Regions from separate parts of the Rhizobium sp. R693 genome, predicted to be linked through region 1. Evidence: predicted binding sites of a transcription regulator. Region 1 holds the regulator's gene; the other holds the start of a gene.
The links. Region 1 encodes HrcA, which represses chaperone genes, less so after heat shock. Its sites were predicted from a motif close to GTTAGCACTCNCNNNNNGNGAGTGCTAAC; they were not measured.
Positions count from the first base shown of each region.

Region 1 (11,602 bases):
CCCGTGGCAGGCCATCGTCCTGCAATGCGATTGTCATCCCGTCGAAGGCGACGGGAAGCTCCTGCGCGGCAAGGCGGCGAGCCAGCACATAGGGAATGGAGAGGGCGGAGAAGTAGTACAACGACCACATCGAGACGATGGCGCGCCGGTCACTGTCGCCGCAGGCCTCTGCATAACGGTCAATCGCCTGCTCGAACCCACCATCGCCGAAGAAGAGCGGCAGCGGTATCCCGTCGGGCAAGTCGGCGGAAAGAGCCATCTTCTCGCTGCACCATGCATGCTCGCCAGCAAAGGCCGGCGAGAGGACCGAGGCGCTGTGGTCCGGATCAGCGATATGGTGCCGCGCGCTCGCCATCAAGCTCACCATCTGTAACGCAGGCTACCGATGACGGTGCGGCCCTGGTCGCGGTAGCAGAAGCCAGCCGAGCAGACGGGCTCGCGGCGGTCGAAGAGGTTGGTGGCGTTCACCTGCAGGCTCAGGCCCTCGTATTTCTTGTCGAGCGCCGCGAAATCATAGCTGACGGCGGCGTCGAAGAGGACGCGTGAACCGTTCTGGGCCGTGTTGGCGTCGCTGGTGTAGCTCTTGCCGAGATACCGAGTGCCGAAACCGATGCCGAGACCGTAGATCGGGCTACTCTCCTGGAAGGTATAGTTCGCCCAGAGCGAAGCCATATGCCTCGGAACCGACGAAACGGAATTGCCAACCGTCCCGGTCGTTCCCTCCAGGATCTCGGTGTCGGTGTAAGTGTACGACGCCACCAGGGACAGGCCGTTGTCGAGGCTCGTATTTGCTTCGAGTTCCAATCCACGGGAGCGAATCTTGCCGCGCTGCACCTGTATGTTGGCCGGTCCGGTCGGCAGGTTCACGACCTCGTAGTAGAGGCTGTTCTTCTGGTCGATATTGAACAGCGCTGCCGTGAGCAGCGTATTGCTGTTCGGCAGCAGGTACTTGACGCCGATCTCTTCCTGTTCGCTTTCCGTCGGTTTGAAGGGCTGGTCCGTCTCCTGGTTGATGCCGGCATTGGGTGCGAAGGCGGTGGAATAGCTGGCATAAGGTACGACGCCGAAATCCGTTTCGTAGCCCAGGCCGATGCGGCCGGAGAATGCCTTGTCCTTTTGCGAAATGCTCGTCAGCGCATTCGTGCTGAGGTCGGTATTGTCGGTGTCCGTCGAGACCCAGTCGTAGCGACCTCCAAGGGTCAGTATCCATGTGTCATAACGGATCTGATCCTGCAAATAGGTGCCGACTTGCCATTGGTCCTGGACGGTACGCGTGTCGAAATCGATCGGTGCAACGAAAGCTCCTGCCGTCGGGTTGTTGGTGTCTAGCGGCGGCGAGACGCCACGGCCATCGAGCGAGCGCCAGTGCAGCTTGGTCAGGTCCAGGCCGGCAAGCAGCGTATGGTCGATCGCGCCCGTTTCGAACTGGGCTTCCAACTGATTGTCGATGACGAAGGCCGTCAGCCGCTCGTCGAACGTACCGGCGCTGCGGTCGAGGAGACTTGGATCGACCTTGTTGGGCGCGTAGGCAAAGGCCCAATCGGCGTCGATGTTGAGTGTCGAGATGCGGGCGTTCTGACGGAAGACGAGGACATCGTTCAGTCGATGCTCGAACTCGTAGCCGATGCGAGCCTGGTTTTGGACCGAGTCGTTGAAGGCCGGATTGCCTGCAAAAAAGTCCGTTACGTTGCCGGCCGGGTCATTGTAGTACGCTGCCGTGCCGCCAGTCTTGGTTCGTGAGTATTCGCCGAGAATGGTGAGTTTCGTGTCTTCGTCCGGCTTCCACATGAAGGCTGGCGCGATATAGACGCGGTCGTCGGGAACGCTGATCTGCTCTGTATTGGCATCGCGGTAGAGGCCCGTCAGACGATAATAGAAGGGGTCCGTATTGTTGACCTGACTTGAGACGTCAAACTGGGTTTGATAGCGCTGTTCGGTGCCATACTGCAGCTGAACCTCGTGAAAAGGCTCTTCCGTCGGCCGCTTGGTGATGAGGTTGTAGAGGCCGCCTGCGCCCGTCGCCCCATACAGCGCCGAGGAAGGGCCACGGAGGATCGAGACTCCCTCGAGGCCGTAAGGCTCGGTCTTGAAGAGTGACGAACCTGCGCCGGGCTGGCGAAGGTTGTCGCGGAAGATCCCGGTATAAGTCACGTCGAAGCCGCGCACCGAGAACGAATCGAAACGCGGATCGAAGCCATAAGCGCCGACGCGCGTGCCCGGCGTGTAGGCGACGGTATCAAGCAGGGTCTGCGGGTTGCGGTCCTTCAACTGCTGCTCGGTCACGGACGAAATCGACTGCGGCACCTCGATGAAGGGCGTGTCGGTCTTCGTGCCTGTCGCGCTGCTCTTGCCGACATATCCGTCTGCCTGGATCACGCCGCCGCTGCCGCCATTGACGATGATATCTTCAAGAACCGTCGCGCTGTCCTGCTGCTGTCCCGTGGCATCCTGAGCTGCGGCTGGCGCAAGAAGATGGATGAGCGCCACGCCCGTCAATGCTGATGTGGAGAGGATTCGAGAGGAAAAGCGGAGATTATTCATTGGCTTATTGCACCGGGTATGCTCATCGTGGATTTATCTGGAGCTTAATAGTCAAGAAAACGCCCGAAGAAAACCCAATTTCATGAATAATCTACTCCACTTTGCGATTTGTATGACAAATCGGCCACAGTCAGCTCAGGCTTGCGCCTCCGACAGCAGCCAGCGACGGAAGGCGGCCGCGGCCGGTCGCTCCAGCGCAAGGCCCGGATAGACGAGGTGGAAGGCAAGTCGGCTTGCGATGCCAAGCGGGAAGGGCGTGACCACCGCGCCTTCCTTCAGGTCCCGCTCAAGGAACGATCGTCGCATCAAGGCAAAGCCCAGCCCGGCCTTCATCGCGTCATAGGCTCCGTTGCCATGCATGAAGATCGGCCCGCGCGAGGGGTCGACCCCCGTGGCGCCTGCCGCCTCCAGCCAGAGCTGCCAGTCATGGCGATAGACGTCGTGGATCAACTGGAAACGAGTGAGCGCGCTTGGCGACGGATGGTCCCCCAGTTCAGCGGCAAGCCCTGGCGTACAGACTGGCACGAGCTCGTCATCGACGAGCCGCTCGCTGATCAGGCCGTCATAGCCGCCGAGGCCGTGGCGGATTGCAAGGTCGATGCCGTCACGCTGAAAATCGAGCACGCGGTGCGATGCGCTGATACGCACGTCGATTTCAGGGTGCATCGCCTCAAAACGTCCAAGACGAGGCACGAGCCAGTAGGTCGCAAATCCCGCCGTGCAGGTAACGTTGAGAACGGCGCCGCGTCCCCGCGCCGTGATTGCAGCCGTCGCTTCCCTGACGAGACGGAATGCAGCTCTGAGCGTCGAGAAGTAGTCCGCACCCTCCACGGTCAAGGCGAGCGCACGGGTCTTGCGCTCGAACAGCTTGACGCCAAGCGATGCCTCCAGGTCGCGGATCTGCAGGCTGACGGCGCCTGGCGTGACGTTGAGCTCTTTTGCCGCGAGCGTCATACTGAGGTGCCGGGCAGCAGCTTCGAAGGCTCGAAGCGCCGAAAGAGAGGGGAGATAGTCACTCATGGTTTAGCGCAGCTATATCATGGATCGAGAAAGACTCGTTTGCCTCTCGGCAGACACCACAATAATATCAGGAAGAAAGCCGTCGCAAAAGCTGACTCAAGCTTTGTGATGAGCGAGAATAAATCGAGAATTGCCACGTCCGCGCCGCGCAACAATCGGGTGGCGGCAGCCTGTGACGGGATGTATTCCGGTGGCAGGCTGACTAGGGAGAAGATGATGCAGCAGAAACAGATGGGCTTTGCCGAGTGGGGAATGCTGCTGGTGCTCTCCCTGCTATGGGGCGGCTCCTTCCTCTTCAACGGCATTCTGGTGAAGACCCTGCCGCCGTTCACGATCGTCACGGGCCGGGTTCTGATCGCCGCTCTGGCGCTGAACGTGATCGTCCGGGCAACCGGCCACTTCATGCCGCGCGACGGCAGGGCTTGGGCGGCCTTCTTCGGCATGGGCGTCCTGAACAACATGATCCCGTTCTGCCTCATTGTCTGGGGCCAGACGCATATCGCAAGCGGCCTTGCTTCAATCCTGAATGCCACGACGCCGCTGTTCGGCGTCGTTGTCGCGCACTTCCTGACTGCCGACGAAAAGATGACCGGCAACCGCCTGCTCGGTGTCCTCGTCGGCTTTGCAGGTGTCGCCTATATGATCGGCTTCGATGTGCTGCGTGATCTCGGCTCGAACGTGCTGGCGCAGCTTGCCGTGCTGGGTGCGGCACTCTCCTATTCCTTTGCCGGTATCTTCGGTCGCCTTTTTCGCCAGATGGGCATGGCGCCGCTCATTCCCGCCGCAGGGCAGGTCACCGCCTCGACGCTCCTGATGCTGCCGATCGCGCTCGTTGTCGACCAGCCCTGGACGCTGGCCGCCCCATCATTCGAAACCTGGATGGCATTGCTGGGCTTGGCCCTGCTGTCGACCGCGATTGCCTATGTGCTGTTCTTTCGGATCCTGGCAACTGCGGGCGCGACGAACCTTATGCTCGTGACCTTCCTGATCCCCGTCAGCGCCATCCTGCTCGGAGCGGCTATTCTCGGCGAGCAGCTGCAGGCCAAGCACCTGATCGGCATGGCGATGATCGCGATTGGCCTTGCGGCGATCGACGGGCGGTTGTTCTCGCTTGGCAGAAAGCGACCTGCCTAGCAGGCGAGATCGGCGACCACGGAATCGAGGATCAGCATCCCTGATGGCGTGCAGCGAAGCCTGGAATTGCCGATCCGCTCGATGAAGCCGTGCTCCAGCAGGAACTCTTCCCGCTTCGGGTCGGGATCGCGACCGGAAAGCTGCTGCCAGCGGGCGAGATCGACGCCTTCCTTCAGGCGCAGCCCCATCAGCAGCAGTTCGTCCGCCTGCTCCTCGTAGCCGAGTTGCTCCTGATCGATGGTGCCATGGCCGTCGCGCTCGACGAGATCGAGCCAGCTTTCCGGCTTCCGCTCGGTCGCGGTCGCGATCTTCATGCTGCCGCGCGTCAGCCGCCCGTGGGCGCCGGGGCCGATGCCGGCATAGTCGCCATAGCGCCAGTAGGTGAGGTTGTGGCGGCTTTCCGCACCCGGGCGCGCGTGGTTCGACACCTCATAGGCAGGCAGCCCTTCTCTATTGGTGATTTCCTGCGTCGCTTCATAGAGCAGCGCCGATTGATCGCCATCCGGAACGATAAGCTTGCCAGCCTTGTGAAGGCCGTAAAAGGGCGTGCCTTCCTCGATCGTCAGCTGGTAGAGCGAGAGGTGGTCGACCGCGTAGGAGATCGCCTCCTTCAGCTCGCGTTCCCATTCGTCGACGGTCTGGTTCGGGCGGGCATAGATCAGATCGAAGGACATGCGCGGGAAGATGTCACGCGCCAACTTGATCGCCTTCAAGGCGTCGGCAACGTCGTGCAATCGGCCGAGGAACTTCAGATCGCGGTCGTTCAGCGCCTGGACGCCGAGCGAGACACGGTTGACGCCGGCGGCGCGATAGCCGCGGAAACGCTCCGCCTCGACGCTGGACGGGTTGGCCTCCATGGTGATTTCGATGCCATCGGGCACATGCCAATGTTTGGCGATGCCGTCGAGAATGGCCGAAACCGTCGAAGGGTTCATCAGTGACGGCGTGCCGCCGCCGAGGAAGATACTCGTCACCGTCTTCGGTCCGCTCAATTGGCGTACCATCGCCATCTCCTTCAGGAAGGCCGCGGTGAAGCGCTCCTGATCGACCGGCTGGTGGCGGACATGGCTGTTGAAATCGCAATAGGGGCACTTGGCGGCACAGAACGGCCAATGCACGTAGACGCCGAAGCCGGGTTCGCCGGTATCGGGCAGAAGAGCGGCATAGCGCGTCAGGTCAGGCTGTTCCAATATGTCCACGTTTGCCCTTAGGCTTCCAGGCAGGTTTCGACGAAAATCTTGAAGGCGCGGGCGCGGTGCGACAGGGCTTCTGTATCGCCCGGCTTCCAGCCGTGCTTTTCTTCCGCGCTCATCTCGCCAAAGGTAGTGTCATAGCCCTCGGGTTGAAAGACCGGATCGTAGCCGAAGCCCTGGCTGCCGCGCGGCGGCCAGACGACAGCACCTTCGACTTCGCCGCGGAAAAGCTCCGTGTGGCCGTCCGGCCAGGCAAGGCAGAGCACACTGACAAAGCGGGCGGTGCGCTGCTCCGGCGTTGAGGCGCCGGCCTTGTCCATTGCTGCCTCGACCTTTTCCATCGCCATCGTGAAGTCGCGGGTGCCGTCCGGCTTCTCGGCCCAGTTGGCGGTGTAGACGCCAGGGTCGCCGCCAAGCGCATCGATGGCGAGGCCGGAATCATCCGACAGCGCCGGTAGCCCGGAGGCTTCAGCAGAAGCGAGCGCCTTGATCTTCGCGTTTTCCTCGAAGGTGGTGCCAGTTTCGTCAGGCTCCACGAAGCTCAGTTCAGCCGCTGACTTCGCGGTGAAGCCGAACGGGCCGATCAGGTCCTGGATTTCCCGGATCTTGCCGGCATTGTGGCTGGCAACGACGATGGTCTTGGTTTCGAGCTTGCGCATGATTGTCCTATTCGATTCCCCAGATGCGGGCTTCAGCGCATTCGAGGCTGTTGCCCGCCGGATCGCGGAAATAGATCGATCGGCCGCCTTGCGGCCAGGTGACTTCGGATTCGATGGCGACACCGTCGGACTTCAGCCGGGCGGCGATCACATCGAGATTTCCCCCAGAGACGCGGAAACAGGCGTGCCCTGCACCCGTCGTTCCGTGCGGCGGCACCTGCAGCGCGGTGGGCGAGGGCGGCTTGATCGTTTCCTTGGGGTTGAAGATCAGCAGCACGCCGGCGCCGCAGCGGAAGAAGACATGCCGGTTGCCGCCCCGCGAGATCTTCGAAAGACCGAGAACGCCTTCATAGAAGGCTTCGGCCTTGTCGAGATCATCGGCATAGAGCGCCGTCTCCAGCATGCCTTCCAGCATGTCGTTCATCCGGCGATCGCCTGCTTTTGCATGGCGACGAGCTCGGCAATACCGCCCTTGGCGAGTGCCATCAGCGAAGCAAATTCCTCGTCGGTGAAAGGCGTGCCTTCGGCCGTGCCCTGGATTTCGACGATGCCGCCGGCTCCGGTCATCACGAAGTTCGCGTCGGTCTCGGCCGAGGAGTCTTCGAGATAGTCGAGGTCGAGCACCGACTGGTTCGCGAAGATGCCGCAGGAGATGGCCGCGACATGGTCCTTGAGTACGCGCTCGACCTTGAGCATGTTGCGGCTCTCCATCCACTTGAGGCAGTCGTAAAGCGCGATCCAGGCGCCGGTGATCGATGCCGTGCGCGTTCCGCCATCAGCCTGGATGACGTCGCAGTCGAGGGTGATCTGGCGCTCGCCGAGCTCCTTGAGGTCGACGACGGCGCGCAGCGAGCGGCCGATCAGCCGCTGGATTTCCTGCGTGCGGCCACCCTGCTTACCCGATGCCGCCTCGCGCTTCATGCGATCGCCGGTGGCGCGCGGCAGCATGCCGTATTCGGCCGTGACCCAACCCTTGCCGGTGTTGCGCAGCCATGCCGGCGGCTTTTCCTCGACGCTAGCCGTGCACAGCACATGCGTATCGCCGAACTTCACCAGACAGGAACCTTCCGCGTGCTTGGAGAAATTGCGCTCGAAAGAGACCTTGCGCATCTGGTCGGTTTTTCTGCCTGAGGGCCGCATACTACTCTCCTAATCGTCATGCCGAAGACACAAGCAGCCTTCGGATAAATCATGCGTGCTATGGTGTTGAGAGCTTCTACGATTGGCAGCGCCCATTTGCAATTTCCCTTTTGCCGCTGCGGGGAGATTGGCTATATTTTGTCCGATCATCGTCAGCACGGGTACGCAAGGTTTCATGGAGTTCAGATCGACGTCGGTTTCAGATGCAGTGGCTGCGCTGGATGAACGCTCTAAGGAAATCTTTCGCCGCATCGTCGAGGGCTATCTGGAAACGGGTGAACCGCTCGGCTCCCGCAACCTGTCGCGCATCCTGCCGATGTCGCTATCGCCGGCGTCCGTGCGCAACGTGATGAGCGATCTGGAAGAACTCGGCCTCATCTATTCGCCGCATGTCAGTGCCGGTCGTCTGCCGACGCAGATGGGCCTGCGCTTTTTCGTCGATGCCTTCATGCAGGTCGGCGACCTCTCGGCCGAGGACCGCGCTAGCATTGACCGCCAGGTGCGCGCCGAAAGCCGTGACAATCCGATGGAATTGATGATGAACGAGGCTAGCCGCATGCTCTCGGGCATTTCGCGCGGCGCCGGACTTGTTATCACCTCGAAAAGCGATCCCGTTCTCAAGCATGTCGAATTCATCCGGCTTGAGCCAACCAAGGCGCTTGCGGTCCTCGTTGGCGATCACGACCAGGTGGAAAACCGCATCATCGAGCTCCCGGCCGGCGTGACGTCGTCGCAATTGACCGAGGCCGCCAACTTCCTGAACGCCCACATGACCGGCCAGACGCTGCCGGAACTGCGAAATGAATTAAGCCGACTGAAGGACGAGGTGCGCAGCGAACTCGATACACTGTCGCAGGATCTCGTCGAGCGCGGCATCGCCGTCTGGTCCGGCAGTGCCGACGAAGGCAAGCCGGCCCAGCTCATCATTCGCGGTCGCGCCAATCTCCTCGCCGGTCTCGCGGGCGCTGACGATCTCGACCGCCTGCGCATGCTCTTCGACGACCTCGAAAAGAAGGACAGCCTGCTGGAGCTTCTCAATCTCGCCGAGAGCGGGCCGGGCGTGCGTATTTTCATCGGCTCGGAAAACAAGCTCTTCTCGCTCTCCGGCTCGTCGCTGATCGTCGCGCCCTATCGTGATGACGACGACCGCATTGTCGGTGCCGTCGGCGTCATCGGGCCGACGCGGCTCAATTACTCACGCATTGTCCCGATGGTCGACTATACTGCTCAGCTGATGACACGATTGTCACGCGGCGCGAAGTAGGACAGCTACTCCGGCATCATGTCGCCAGAGCCACCCATCTCCGCGGGCATGTCTCTGTATTTCGGCAGACCGTCACGGATAGGCAGCACGCTTTCCTGATAGTTCACATGCAGCGTCGGAGTGTAGTCGAGATCGGGCAGAAGTGCCGCGTAAACGTCGGTGACGCCCCAGGTGGGGTGCTCGGTGTAGAGATGCCCGCCGCACAACTCGCAGAATTTCCGCACGCTCGTATCGGACTTCTGGTAGCCCTCCACGTGCTCGCCGCCTTTGGTAACGCGGACAGTGTGCGGCTGCCAGAGCGTGAAGGCGTTGACTGGCCCCGCCGACCAATGTCGACAGGAGGCACAGTGGCAATAACCCATAGCCACCGGTTCGCCGGTAGCAACAATCTCCACGGCGCCGCAGAAGCAGCGCCCGGAATAGCTTTTCTGATCGCTCATGGTAGCAGCTCCCTGACCTGGAAAGGTCGAAGCACCAAAGATTTAGATACGGCTAAAATAAATGACTTTAGAGCGGGCAAGTCAAGCTAGCCCTCTCGATCAACCCTGCACGAGTTGCCCTGCATCACGTGCTTTTCGGTCACGCAGACTTGATTTTTGCCCGTCAAAGCTCGATATCGGGCACATCCTAAAAGACACCAATCACCGGAGAACGTCATGACTGACGAAACGACGAAGAACGGACCAGACGCAGCCGCGGTCGAAGCCGCAGCGGACGCCGCCGCAAACGTCGAGAACGAAGCCACAGCACAGCCCGATCCGCTGGAACTTCTGAAGGGCGAGAATACAGAGCTGCGCGACCGCTATCTGCGCCTTGCCGCGGAGATGGATAACCTGCGCCGCCGCACGGAGCGGGAAGTCAAGGACGCCAAGACCTACTCAGCCGCTGGCTTTGCTCGAGACATGTTGGCTGTCTCGGACAACCTGCGCCGCGCCATCGATGCGATTCCGGAGGAAGCGAAGGCTGCCGCCGACGCCGGTCTGACAACGCTGATCGAAGGCGTCGAGATGACGGAGCGCTCGATGCTGTCTGCGCTCGAGCGCCACGGTGTCCGCAAGCTGGAGCCGGTCGGCCAGAAGTTCGATCCGAACTTCCATCAGGCCATGTTCGAAGTGCCGAACCCTGATGTGCCGAACAACACGGTCGTACAGGTCGTTCAGGCCGGCTACACCATCGGTGAACGCGTTCTGCGTCCTGCCATGGTCGGCGTCGCCAAGGGCGGCCCGAAGCTCGTCGAGTCCGAAACCAATTCGGTTTTCGACCAGAAGGACGCCTGATCTCTCTGGCGCCCCTATAGGCATTAGATGCGGGCGAAACGCTCGATCAGCAGATCGAAGAAGCCGTCCGCATCGACATCACGCATGACCCGCGCATTGCGCTTGCGGTCGGTGACGTGCCACCAGTCGACGACGGTCATGCCGACTGTCAGTGCCGATTTTACCTCGATCTCGACATTGCAGGTCCGGCCCTTGAAAAGCTCAGGCTTCAGCAGGTAGGCGATAACCGTCGGATCGTGCAGCGGACCGCCGTCGGAACCATATTTCTCGACATCGAAACGTTCGAAGAATTCCAGCATCTCGACCATGGCGATGGCCGGGCGCGTGCCGAGATCGGCCATGCGCTTGACGCGGTCCTTGCGCGTCAGAAGCTTGTGCGTGACGTCGAGCGGCATCATTACGATCGGAACACCGGAACGGAAGACGATGTCGGCGGCCTCGGGATCGACGTAGATGTTGAACTCGGCCGCCGGCGTAATGTTGCCGCCTTCGAAGAAGCCGCCACCCATCATGACCAGTTCGCGGACACGCGGGATGATGTCGGGCGCCTTCTGGAAAGCCAGGCCGATGTTGGTCAGTGGCCCAAGCGTGCACAGCGTCACCGTGCCTTCCGGCTCGCTGCGCAGTGTCTCGATGATGAAATCCACGGAATGCTGCGCCTGCAGCGGCATGACAGGCTCGTCGAGGACAGGGCCGTCGAGGCCGGTCTTGCCGTGCACGTGCTCGGCGGTGACCAGCTTGCGCGCGATCGGCTTGTCGGCGCCGGCAAAGACTTTCGTATCGGTCCGGCCACAGAGTTCGCAGACGATGCGTGCGTTGCGGCTCGTATAGGACAGCGGCACATTGCCGGCGACGGTGGTGATCCCGAGAACGGCGAGTTCCTCCGGGCTGCCAAAGGCCAGCATGATGGCGGCGGCATCGTCCTGGCCGGGGTCAGTGTCGATGATGATCTTTCTAGGGTCTGCCATTCCGATCGTTCCATCCTCGTGGTGCGCGTCTTCCTGGCATGCACCGTTTATTTATATTCCCGTCGCAAATCGGCACAGCCGGTACGGGCAGGTTTTGATGCGAGGCGGCGCTTGCTTTGTCAAGGTCGGACCCCTGCGCGCTCCCCGGCAGTGAGTGCGGATATCCGCCTTGCGTCCGTCGCCAGCAATTCCCATATTGGGGGCAATCGGATGCTGTTCTTCAGGTCCGGCAAGGTCGCTTGAATCAAGGACTTGAAGACGATGAGCCGCATTACGCCTTTCGCGAGCCCTTTGCTCTTGGGCTTCGACGCCATGGAAAAGACGCTTGAGCGCCTTTCGAAGGCTAGCGACGGGTACCCCCCCTACAATATCGAGCGCGTCGCCGCCAATCGCGCCTCCGGTGATC
Region 1 is NZ_LOKY01000012.1:147,777-159,378, reverse strand. It holds gene fhuF (siderophore-iron reductase FhuF) at 1-355, opposite strand, end outside; gene ATY79_RS12675 (TonB-dependent siderophore receptor) at 361-2,541, opposite strand; gene gcvA (transcriptional regulator GcvA) at 2,677-3,561, opposite strand; gene ATY79_RS12665 (DMT family transporter) at 3,778-4,695, shown strand; gene hemW (radical SAM family heme chaperone HemW) at 4,692-5,894, opposite strand; gene rdgB (RdgB/HAM1 family non-canonical purine NTP pyrophosphatase) at 5,903-6,547, opposite strand; gene ATY79_RS12650 (VOC family protein) at 6,555-6,971, opposite strand; gene rph (ribonuclease PH) at 6,968-7,687, opposite strand; gene hrcA (heat-inducible transcriptional repressor HrcA) at 7,863-8,951, shown strand; gene ATY79_RS12635 (GFA family protein) at 8,957-9,391, opposite strand; gene grpE (nucleotide exchange factor GrpE) at 9,608-10,228, shown strand; gene ATY79_RS12625 (nucleoside hydrolase) at 10,252-11,196, opposite strand; gene ATY79_RS12620 (Hsp20 family protein) at 11,458-11,602, shown strand, end outside.

Region 2 (11,602 bases), on a different contig from region 1:
GACGGCGCATCGCAGTAAAGCGCATCCTTGCGGACGTCGAAGTAGAAGGCCGAGAGCTCGACGTTGGCGAAATCGATCAGTGCGCGAGCGATCTTCTTGAAGTCGAAGGCGTCGTAGCTTTCGCGGATAAGTTGTTCAAGTTCGGCGAGGCGATGCAGCATCAGTTGCTCGAGCTCCGGCAGATCGGCAAGCGCGATGACTTCGCCCTTGTCGTGCGCCAGCGTGCCGAGCATCCAGCGGATCGTGTTGCGCAGCTTGCGATAGGCATCGATGTTCGTCTGGATGATCGTCTTGCCGACACGCAGATCCTCAGCGTAGTCGGACGTCATCACCCAAAGGCGCAGGATATCTGCGCCTGCGTCCTTCATGATTTCCTGCGGAGATGTCACGTTGCCTTTCGACTTCGACATCTTCTCGCCTTTCTCGTCCATGGTGAAGCCATGGGTGAGAACAGCATCATAGGGCGCCCGGCCACGGGTTGCGGCAGATTCCAGCAGCGACGAATGGAACCAGCCGCGGTGCTGGTCGGACCCTTCAAGGTAAAGGTCGGCCGGCCACTTCAGATCCGGGCGATCTTCGAGCGTGAAGGTGTGCGTCGAGCCCGAGTCGAACCAGACGTCGAGGATGTCCATGACCTGCGTCCAGGGCTCATTTGCCTTCTCGCCCAGGAAGCGCTCACGTGCACCATCGGCGAACCAAGCATCGGCGCCCTCGTTCTCAAAGGCTTCCAGGATGCGCGCGTTCACGGCATCGTCCTGCAGGATACCGCCGTCATCATTGACGAAGAGGCAGATCGGCACGCCCCAGGCGCGCTGACGCGACAGGACCCAATCCGGGCGCTGTTCGATCATGGCGCGCAGGCGGTTCTGACCGGCCGCGGGTACGAAGCGGGTTGCGTCGATTGCGTTCAGGGCGCGCGAGCGCAGTGTCGTGCCATCGCCGAGTTCCTTGTCCATGTAGACGAACCACTGCGGCGTATTGCGGAAGATGACCGGCTTCTTCGAACGCCAGGAGTGCGGATAGGAGTGCTTGAGGCGGCCGCGTGCAAACAGCGCATGGCGACCGATCAACGCCTTGATGACACGCTCGTTGGCATCACCCTTCTTGCCCTTGTCGTCGATGACGCGAGCAGCACCGCCCTCGGCATCCGGGCCGAAGCCGGGAGCGTCAGCCGTGAAGAAACCAGCGTCGTCGACCGGGAACGGGATCGCCGACGAGATGTGGCGCTCTTCCAGCAAACGGACGTTGGCCATCCAGGCATCAAAGTCTTCCCGGCCGTGGCTCGGCGCGGTGTGAACGAAACCGGTGCCCGTCTCGTCGGTGACATGGTCGCCGTCGAGGAGCGGCACATGGAAATCGTAGCCGCCACCGAGTCCGTGCAAGGGGTGCGTGCAGGTGATCGCCGCGAATTCCGCCGCTGCGACATCACGGACGAACTTGAGGGTCACCTTCGCCTTGGCAGCCGACTCCTCGGCGAGGCGCTTGGCGAAGATCAGCCGTTCGCCCGGCTGCGGTCCGAAGTCGTTCTCAGCGGTCTCGATCTCGTAGAGGCCGTAGCCGTAGCGCGAGGAATAGGCGATGGCGCGGTTGCCCGGGATCGTCCACGGCGTCGTCGTCCAGATCACGACGAAGGCGCCCTTGAGTTCGCTGGGGCCATCAGCCACTGGGAACTTCACCCAGATCATATCGCTTTCGACATCGGCGTATTCGACTTCAGCTTCGGCGAGCGCCGTGCGCTCGACGACCGACCACATGATCGGCTTCGAACCGCGATAGAGCTGGCCTGACTTGGCGATCTTCAGCAGTTCGCCGGCGATGCGCGATTCCGCGTGGAAGTTCATCGTCGTGTACGGGTTGTCGAAGTCGCCTTCGATGCCGAGGCGCTTGAACTCCTCCGACTGGACCTTGATCCAGCCAGCAGCAAAGTCGCGGCATTCCTGGCGGAATTCGTTGACCGGAACTTCGTCCTTGTTCTTGCCCTTCTCACGGTACTTCTCCTCGATCTTCCATTCGATCGGAAGGCCGTGGCAGTCCCAGCCGGGGACGTAGTTGGCGTCGTAGCCGCGCATCTGGAACGAGCGATTGATGACATCCTTGAGGATCTTGTTCAGCGCGTGGCCGATATGGATGTTGCCGTTCGCGTAGGGAGGGCCGTCGTGAAGCACGAATTTCTCACGGCCAGCGGCGGAAGCGCGCAGCTTCTTGTAGAGACCCATCTGCTGCCAGCGGGCAACGGTTTCCGGCTCCTTCTGCGGCAGGCCGGCGCGCATCGGGAAGTCCGTTTCCGGCAGATAGAGGGTCTTCGAGTAGTCGAGTTTTTCGGCTGTGTCGGTCATGTCTAGCAATCGTCTCTAGGCGCCACGGAAGCGGGCGCAACGGGCTTGAAAATTGGTGACGGAGGCGCTCGTCGTCCAAGCGCCGAAAACCCGGACCTTCCGGCCGCTTAGCGCGCGCGGAAGGCCGGGCCGATAATTCGTATCGTGATCGCCAGCCGGAACTTGTTCATCGCGCCGGTTCATAGGCGCTTTTGCAGGGAAAAGGAAGAGGGATTTCATGGTGTCGCGGGCGAACGCCGATGAGCGCGTAGCAAGCGCCGCCGTCCCAAATTCAGTGGAAGCAGATCTTGAGGTCGAGTTCACCGAGCGGCCGCACGCCGGCAAGCAGTGCCCTTGCCTCTTCCTTGTCGCGGTTCATCTGTTCCACAAGCGGATCGAGGCCATCGAACTTCAGTTCGGGTCGCAGATAGCCGAAGAAGGAAACGGAACAGATCTGCCCGTAAAGGTCGCCGCTGAAATCGAAAACGTTGGTCTCGAGCAACGGCGCACCATTGTCCGTGACCGTCGGACGGCGACCGTAGCTGGCGACGCCATCATGCAGTGTGCCATCGGCAAGACGAAAGCGAACGGCATAGATGCCGGCCTTCAGATCGGCTTCAGCAGGCAATTGCATGTTTGCGGTCGGGAAGCCGAGCTGGCGACCAAGCTTCTCGCCGCCAATGACTTCCGCTTCCACTGTAAAGTGATAGCCGAGCATTGCGGCCGCCTCGCTAACGTTGCCGTCCTTCAGCAGTTCGCGAATATGGCTCGAAGAGACAACATCGGTATTCTCGTCGCGAAATGCGTCGATCAGCGTAACGCCGAACCCGTATTTTTGACCGGCATCCATCAGGAAGGCCGGACCGCCTTCCCGGCCACGCCCAAAATGAAAGTTGAACCCCGTCACGACCTCGGATGCGCTGAGCCAATCCTTGAGGATCGAATGGATGAAATCATCGGCGGAACGCTGCGAAAACTCCCTGTCGAAGGGATATTCGATGACCGCATTGAAGCCGATCGCCTCGAGGATACGCGCCTTGAGCGGTGCGGGCGTCAAACGAAAGACCGGCTGATCGGGACGGAAGACAGTGCGCGGATGTGGCTCGAAGGTCAGGACCAGTGCCGGAATGCCACGCTGCTGCGATATCTCCAGGGCCCGGTTCAGCACGGACTGATGCCCGCGATGCACGCCGTCGAAGTTGCCAATGGCAATCACACCACCACGCAGGTGGTCCGGCAAGGGTTCGCGAGTTTCGTTGCGGTGAAAAACGGTCATCGGCTGGCTTTTCTTGTGCGGGGCTCTTTATGCGAGACGGGGCATCCACCACTTCGGGGTCGCTTTTTCGCGCTCTAGGTAGGCCGTGAGGATCGCCTCATCGGTCTCTCCATTCAGCGTGTATTCCTTCGCATGGATGCCGCCGCTGATATATAGGAGGTCGAGGCCATAATCGAGAGCGCCGCGCACATCGGTCGGCATCCCGTCCCCGATCGCGAGGACGCGGCTCTTCGGAAACTCGCCATGCGCCTCGCGGGCGACCGACAATACGGCATCATAGATCGGCTTGTGCGGCTTGCCCGCGATGCGCGTTTGTCCACCGAGCTGATTGTAGTAAGCCGCCATCGCACCGGCGCAGGGAATGATCTTGTGGCCGCGCTCGACAACCAGATCAGGGTTGGCGCAGATCATCGGCACACCGCGCGCCTGGAACGCCTTCAGCATCTCGGTGTAGTCTTCCGGAGCCTCAGTTTCGTCGTCGAAAAAGCCGGTGCAGACGACGGAGTCCGCATCCCTGGCATCGACGCGTTCCACGCCAAGCCCCTCGATGATTGCCAGGTCGCGATCCGGTCCGAGCAGAAACACCTTCTTCGGCCCCTCGGCAATCAGGCCGCGCGTCACGTCGCCCGATGTGACGATCCGGTCGTAGGCGCCGTTCTGGATACCGATCTGGCGAAGCTGCGCCACAACTTGCGGAGCGATGCGTGGCGAATTGGTGATGAGAACGACGGTCAGTCCTTCCGCACGCGCTGCCTCCAGTGCAGCCGCCGCCTTCGGGAAGGGATCGACGCCGTTGTGCAGGACACCCCAGACATCGCAGAACACCGCATCATACTGGCTGGTGATTTCCGCAAAGTTCTCGATCCGCTTGGCCATTCCGATTTCCCGATCTCGTTAACTCACGGCTGACATCGCAAAGGCATGCCGCGATGGCAAGGCATTTTGCAGTGAGCAACTGCAAAAAACCGGAACCCATCGACTAGAGGACGGCGATGGCAGCCTTGACCAACAGACCCGCAGCGGTGGACACGCCGATGACTGCCAGGATGCCGACCTTGAAGCGAAAGCGCACGACGGACGCCAGCACGAATATCCCGAGCGCCGCGAGATCGAGCGTCCACCACTGTGGCCAGGCGACGCTGACGATCGGCAGCCCGGTCTTGCCGGAAAGGAGCGCCACGCGACCGACCTCGGCAAAAAGCACATGCAGGCCGAACCATATGGCAAGATTGAGAATGACGCCGACCACGGCCGCTGCAATCGCCGAAAGGGCGGCCGAGAGGTTCTCATTGTTCCGCAGCCTGTCAATGTAGGCAGCCCCGGCGAAGATCCAGACGAAGCTCGGCACGAACGTTGCCCATGCGGCGAGGAAGGCGCCGAGAACACCACCGGCCAGCGGCGCCATGGCAACGGGGTTGCGGTAGCCAGCGAGAAAACCGACAAAGCAGAGGACAAGGACGAGCGGCCCGGGCGTCGTCTCAGCAAGTGCCAGTCCGTCGAGCATCTCACCGGGCTGAAGCCAGGCGTAATGACCGACGGCGACTTGCGCGACATAGGTCAGAACGGCGTAAGCGCCTCCGAAGGTAATGACGGCCATCTTGGAGAAGAAGACGAAGATCGCACCGAAGACGTTGGTTTCGCCGCTCAGCGTTTCGGCGATCAGATCCGTAGGCGCGTCGAGGCCACGAATGAAAAAGAGCGGTGACTGCCAGACGAGGATCCAGAGCACGAGCACTACAAGCGGCTTTGCGATCGCATGCGTCGTTACCGCCGGAAAACGCCTGTGCGGAGAGGTTCGCGGAAAGGCTGGCGCTGCCAATCGACGCTGGCGATGCCTCGTCCATAGCAGACCTGCTGCTCCGGCCAGGATGATAACCAGGGGAAACGACAAGTTCAGAAGGAAGAGAGCCAGGAACGATGCTCCGGCCACATAATAATGAAAGCGTTCCTTCAACGCTCGGCGTCCCATCCGGAGCAATGCCTCGATGACGATTGCCACGACCGCCGCCTTCACACCGAAGAAGAGCGCAGGAAGCCAGGTCGCTTCCTGAAAGACGGCGTACAGGCTCGACAGCGCCAGGATGACAAGGAAGCCAGGCAATATGAACAGCAGGCCGGCAATAAGGCCACCGCGTATGCCGTGCATCAGCCAGCCCATGTAGGTGGCTAGTTGCTGGGCCTCGGGCCCTGGCAGCAGCATGCAGAAATTCAGCGCAAGCAGGAAGCGCTCTTCAGAGATCCAGCGCTTCTCGTCGACGATGGTCCTATGCATGAGAGCGATTTGGCCGGTCGGGTCGCCGAAGCTCAGACAGCCAATCCGCGCCCAGACGCGCGCTGCCTGTCGCAGCGTCGGTACCGCCACGCTTTCCTCTGCCGCGATCGCCTCGTTCACGGTTGTCGCCCCTCTCGCCCCAAGGCGCTCGATATCATCGGCACGCCTTTACGACAATCCGGGCGCCAAAGGGCTGCACTTAGCTTTTTCAGAGATAGAAGCTCACGGAAAGCTTGATCACCGCGCAGCCTGTCGCACTTCCGACAAGGATGTGCTGTTAAGGCTGTTTGCGAGGACGGCAAAGAAAAATTGCGGCCGTTCTTGACTCCCCGATAGGCCACTCCTAAATGCTGCCTCGCTAGCACTCACCAATGAGGAGTGCTAACACCCATCCGTGCGGGCCGCTCTCGGCCCGCGAGTGTCATTTGATCGAGGGATTAGACAATGGCAACCACCAATTTCCGCCCCCTTCACGATCGCGTCGTCGTTCGCCGCGTTGAGTCCGAAGAAAAGACCAAGGGCGGCATCATCATTCCAGACACCGCCAAGGAAAAGCCGCAGGAAGGCGAAATCGTCGCCGTCGGTTCCGGCGCTCGTGACGAGTCCGGCAAGGTCGTCGCGCTCGACGTCAAGGCTGGCGATCGCGTTCTGTTCGGCAAGTGGTCCGGCACCGAAGTCAAGATCAACGGGGAAGACCTTCTGATCATGAAGGAAGCCGACATCATGGGCATCATCGGCTAATCAGCCGTTTTCCCCTTTCCGATTTTAGCTACGGGCCCAAAGCCCGGACAACTCGAATTCAGGAGTTTCAATCATGGCAGCTAAAGAAATCAAGTTTGGCCGCACCGCGCGCGAAAAGATGCTGCGTGGCGTCGACATTCTCGCTGACGCAGTGAAGGTAACGCTCGGCCCGAAGGGTCGTAACGTCATCATCGACAAGTCCTTCGGCGCTCCGCGCATCACCAAGGACGGTGTTTCGGTCGCCAAGGAAATCGAACTGGAAGACAAGTTCGAAAACATGGGCGCCCAGATGGTCCGCGAAGTTGCTTCGAAGACCAACGACATCGCCGGCGACGGCACGACGACCGCAACGGTTCTCGCTCAGGCAATCGTCCGCGAAGGCGCCAAGGCAGTTGCTGCCGGCATGAACCCGATGGACCTGAAGCGCGGTATCGACCTCGCTGTTAGCGAAGTCGTCAAGGATCTCCAGGCCAAGGCCAAGAAGATCAACACGTCGGAAGAAGTTGCCCAGGTCGGCACGATCTCCGCAAACGGCGAAAAGCAGATCGGTCTCGACATTGCTGAAGCAATGCAGAAGGTCGGCAACGAAGGCGTTATCACCGTCGAAGAAGCCAAGACCGCTGAAACCGAACTCGAAGTCGTCGAAGGCATGCAGTTCGACCGCGGCTACCTCAGCCCGTACTTCGTCACCAACCCGGAAAAGATGATTGCTGACCTCGAAGACGCCTTCATCCTCCTGCACGAGAAGAAGCTCTCGAACCTCCAGGCTATGCTCCCGGTTCTCGAAGCTGTCGTTCAGACCGGCAAGCCGCTCCTCATCATCGCTGAAGACGTCGAAGGCGAAGCTCTTGCTACGCTCGTCGTCAACAAGCTGCGCGGCGGCCTGAAGATTGCTGCTGTCAAGGCTCCGGGCTTCGGCGACCGCCGCAAGGCCATGCTCGAAGACATCGCGATCCTCACGGGCGGCACGGTCATCTCGGAAGACCTCGGCATCAAGCTCGAGTCGGTCACGCTCGACATGCTCGGCCGCGCCAAGAAGGTTTCGATCTCCAAGGAAAACACGACGATCGTCGACGGTTCGGGCGCCAAGTCCGACATCGAAGGCCGCGTTGCCCAGATCAAGGCCCAGATCGAAGAAACCACCTCCGACTACGACCGCGAAAAGCTGCAGGAGCGTCTTGCCAAGCTCGCTGGTGGCGTTGCCGTCATCCGCGTCGGTGGCTCGACGGAAGTCGAAGTGAAGGAAAAGAAGGACCGCATCGACGACGCGCTCAACGCGACGCGCGCTGCTGTTCAGGAAGGTATCGTACCGGGCGGCGGCGTTGCCCTGTTGCGTTCCTCCGCCAAGATCTCGGTCAAGGGCGAGAACGACGACCAGGAAGCCGGCATCAACATCGTTCGCCGCGCTCTGCAGGCTCCGGCCCGTCAGATCGCCGAGAACGCTGGTGACGAAGCTTCGATCGTTGTCGGCAAGATCCTCGAAAAGGGCCAGGACAACTTCGGTTACAACGCTCAGACCGGCGAATATGGCGACATGATCGCCATGGGTATCGTCGACCCGGTCAAGGTTGTTCGCACGGCTCTGCAGGACGCAGCTTCGGTTGCTTCGCTGCTGATCACCACCGAAGCCATGATTGCCGAGCTGCCGAAGAAGGACGCTCCGGCTGGCATGCCAGGCGGCATGGGCGGCATGGGCGGCATGGACATGATGTGATAGGCAAAGCCTATCGCAGGTATGTCCGTAAAGCTTCGCCCATGCACTTCAAGTGGTTCAGTGCGACAAGCGCGCTGAACAGGCGGCATGGACATAATGTGATAGGCGAAAGCCTATCGCTGAAGTCGTCCATAAAGCTTCATCGATCTATCTCCGGTTTTCCCGGAACAGGAAGGGCGGTCTTCGGACCGCCCTTTTTCGTTTCGACTCTGATTCGCGGGATTGCGGTCGAGCGTGTTTTTCAATTGTTAGCTGAAACGTTTAAGCAGATATCTGAGCGTAGCTCGCGTTTGGCGAGGCTTTCGCAAAGCTTGCGGGTTTGCATTTTTTCGTCCGGAGGCTGTTTTCCATTTCGATGCAATTTCATGCAGATTTGACTGCATCGACGGCAACTGAAACCGTTTACACCCTCAAAAATTGCAGTCTTTTGGCTTTCTTTTAATCTCCACACCACCGCAAGCTCCCTTTCCACTCACAGTAGAGACCAGCGGCATGCAAAAAGCCGGTTGCCGTTTGCATAAAAGTGCCTATAAATCCGCGCTGCATTCGGCGCGCGTTCATCGGCCGACGGTCGCGACCGACAACGATCCCGACCACAAGAGCGCGAGACCGAGCTCGGGAAGAACCCCTCCCGACGATACATCATAAGTTGTGTAAGCTTTCGGCGAAATTGGAAACGGTTCCGTTAGAAGAACCGGCAATCCAGACCCCATTTCGCAGGTGCCCGTGCATGAAGCGCGGTGCAGCTTGAACCTGCTCATTTTTGCCGGACGTGCAGCGGGGGAAGCTGTACCTAAGCTGGGGAAAAACTTGTTCAAAATCGCGAAAACCAACGCCGCGGCACCGCTCATGCCGGGCTCACTGGATATCAGCAATCACGATCCTGAAATGCTGGCGCAGTTTTCCATTTCGGAAACCTGGGTCGCAGACTTTTCCAGCGGCGTGATCCACCTCAAGGAATCGAGCGCCCTGCTGCACGGGCTACCGGCCCGGGAATGCGGGCTTCTCAGCCTCATGCGCTGTTATGACCCCAAGGATCACGCACACATCCTGGAACTCTTCGAGCAGGCCGCTACGCTTTCGTCGTCCTTCTGCTTCTCGACGACGATCATAATGTCGAATGGCTTCCGTCAGCCGTTGTTCTGCATGGGCGAGTCGAACGGGCATGACGATGCCTACCACGGCAGCATGCTTGGCGTTTTCGTCTTTCCGCGTTTCAAGACCAATGTCGGCAACGAGTTTGCGCGCCGCCAATAGCAGCGTCCACGAGACAAGAGCCGGCCCCTGTGGGACCGGCTCTTGTCGCTATCTTGCTTCGGCTTTACTCAGGTCGCGCAGGTATACTCAGGCCTTTTCCGGATGCCGGCCGGAGGATGCAACGCTCGAGCCAGTCCATGACAGCCGGGAAGCTCTTATAGTCCAGCACCTCCCGGCCGCCGTAGAAGATATCGGCGCCCCGGAGCCACGGGAATGTGGCGATATCGGCGATGGTGTAGAGATCACCCATGATCCACTGCCGGCCCTGCAGCCGTGCTTCCAGCACACTGAGCAGCCGCTTGGATTCGTCGCGGTAGCGCTCCATCGGGTAGGAGTTGTTCGTGACCTTGTCGGCCGCGAACTTGTAGAAATGCCCGAACTGCCCGAACATCGGCCCGATTCCGGCCATCTGGAAGAAGACCCACTGGATCGTCTCGTAGCGCCCGGCCGCGTCTGACGGAATGAGCTTGCCGGTCTTCTCGGCGAGATAGAGCAGGATGGCACCGGATTCGAAAAGGCCGATCGGCTTTCCGTCCGGACCATTGGGATCGATGATCGCTGGAATACGCCCGTTCGGATTGAGCGACACGAATTCCGGAGATTTCTGGTCATTGGTGCTGAACGAAATCAGATGCGGCTCATAGGGCAAGCCGAGTTCCTCGAGCGCGATCGATATCTTCACGCCGTTCGGCGTCGGCAACGAGTAAAGCTGGATAATGTCCGGGTTTGCTGCTGGCCAGCGCGTCGTGATTGGAAAAGCGGAAAGATCTGCCATTGGGGCCTCCATCTTGGGTGGCCGAACATAGAAGAGGGCCAACGCCGATGGCAAGGCTGCCTACTCACTATCTGTCGTTCAATATTAGAGAACAAAGTGTCCCCTTCCGTCTATCTTTCCACTACGGCAAAAAAAGGCGACAAAGTGGCATCGAGGTTGATAGCGTGCCGGGGGCACAACGACCTCAGACGTCATTCAAACGGAGACAACGTCCCATGTCGAATACCAACAACCTCATCATTCTTGGCGCCCGCATCCTACTCTCTTTCATGTTCATCCTGGCAGGCTTCGGCAAGCTCGCCGATGCGGCTGGCACTGCCGGCATGATCGCCGGGGCTGGCCTTCCGGCAGCGACCGCCCTCGCCTATCTCGCAGGCGCCTTCGAACTGCTGACCGGCCTTGCCGTTCTCGTTGGCTTCCAGACGAAGATCGTCGGCTGGCTGCTGGCTGGCTTCTGTGTGTTCACGGCCGTTCTCTTCCACCTGCCCTACGCCAGCGGCACGGAACTGGTTAACATCCTGAACCAGATCATGGTCATGAAGAACATCACGCTGGCCGGCGCCTACATCCTGCTCGCCACCTACGGCCCGGGCGTCTACTCGCTCGACGCACGTCGCGGCGCCTACGCAGCCGCCTAAGCGATCAGGCATCCTCCCAGGCATGAAAAACCCGCCGTTCACGAGACGGCGGGTTTTTTTATGCGATTATTCGAAGATGCGTCAGAGCGCCGAACGAACGGCGTCGATCAACCGCTGAACTGTCGCGTCATTCGCGTGGCTTTCCTTCCGTGCCCTGACGAAGCAAGCCTCGGAGCGAAGGACGACACCGTCTGACAGGACTTTCAGGTTGTTCGCCCGAAGGGTCGAGCCGGTCGAGGTGATGTCGACGATGATATCGGCCGAGCCCGAGGCTGGCGCCCCTTCCGTTGCCCCAAGGCTTTCGACGATGCGATAAAGCTGGATGCCATGCTGGCTGGAGAAGAACTGCTGCGTCAGCCGCCAGTATTTGGTGGCGATCGCCAGGCGGCGGCCGTGGCGGGCACGAAAATCGGAGGCGACATCGCCAAGATCGGCCATAGTGTCGACGTCGAGCCAGATTTCAGGAACGGCAACCACGACATCGGCATGGCCGAAACCGAGACGTGCGCACAACTCCACACGCTTGTCGGCCTCCGCCAGGCCCTCGCGAACGAGGTCTTCGCCGGTGACGCCGAAATCGACGGTGCCGTTGCCGAGCTCGCGAGAAATCTCGG
Region 2 is NZ_LOKY01000045.1:184,665-196,266, reverse strand. It holds gene ileS (isoleucine--tRNA ligase) at 1-2,336, opposite strand, end outside; gene ATY79_RS23810 (bifunctional riboflavin kinase/FAD synthetase) at 2,608-3,591, opposite strand; gene ATY79_RS23805 (TIGR01459 family HAD-type hydrolase) at 3,619-4,467, opposite strand; gene chrA (chromate efflux transporter) at 4,571-5,983, opposite strand; gene groES (co-chaperone GroES) at 6,308-6,604, shown strand; gene groL (chaperonin GroEL) at 6,678-8,318, shown strand; gene ATY79_RS23785 (hypothetical protein) at 9,129-9,575, shown strand; gene ATY79_RS23780 (glutathione binding-like protein) at 9,640-10,350, opposite strand; gene ATY79_RS23775 (DoxX family protein) at 10,566-10,988, shown strand; gene hisG (ATP phosphoribosyltransferase) at 11,070-11,602, opposite strand, start outside.
Region 2: groES (co-chaperone GroES) is a predicted target of HrcA. The motif match lies at 6,221-6,249, and genes of this name have one in related genera.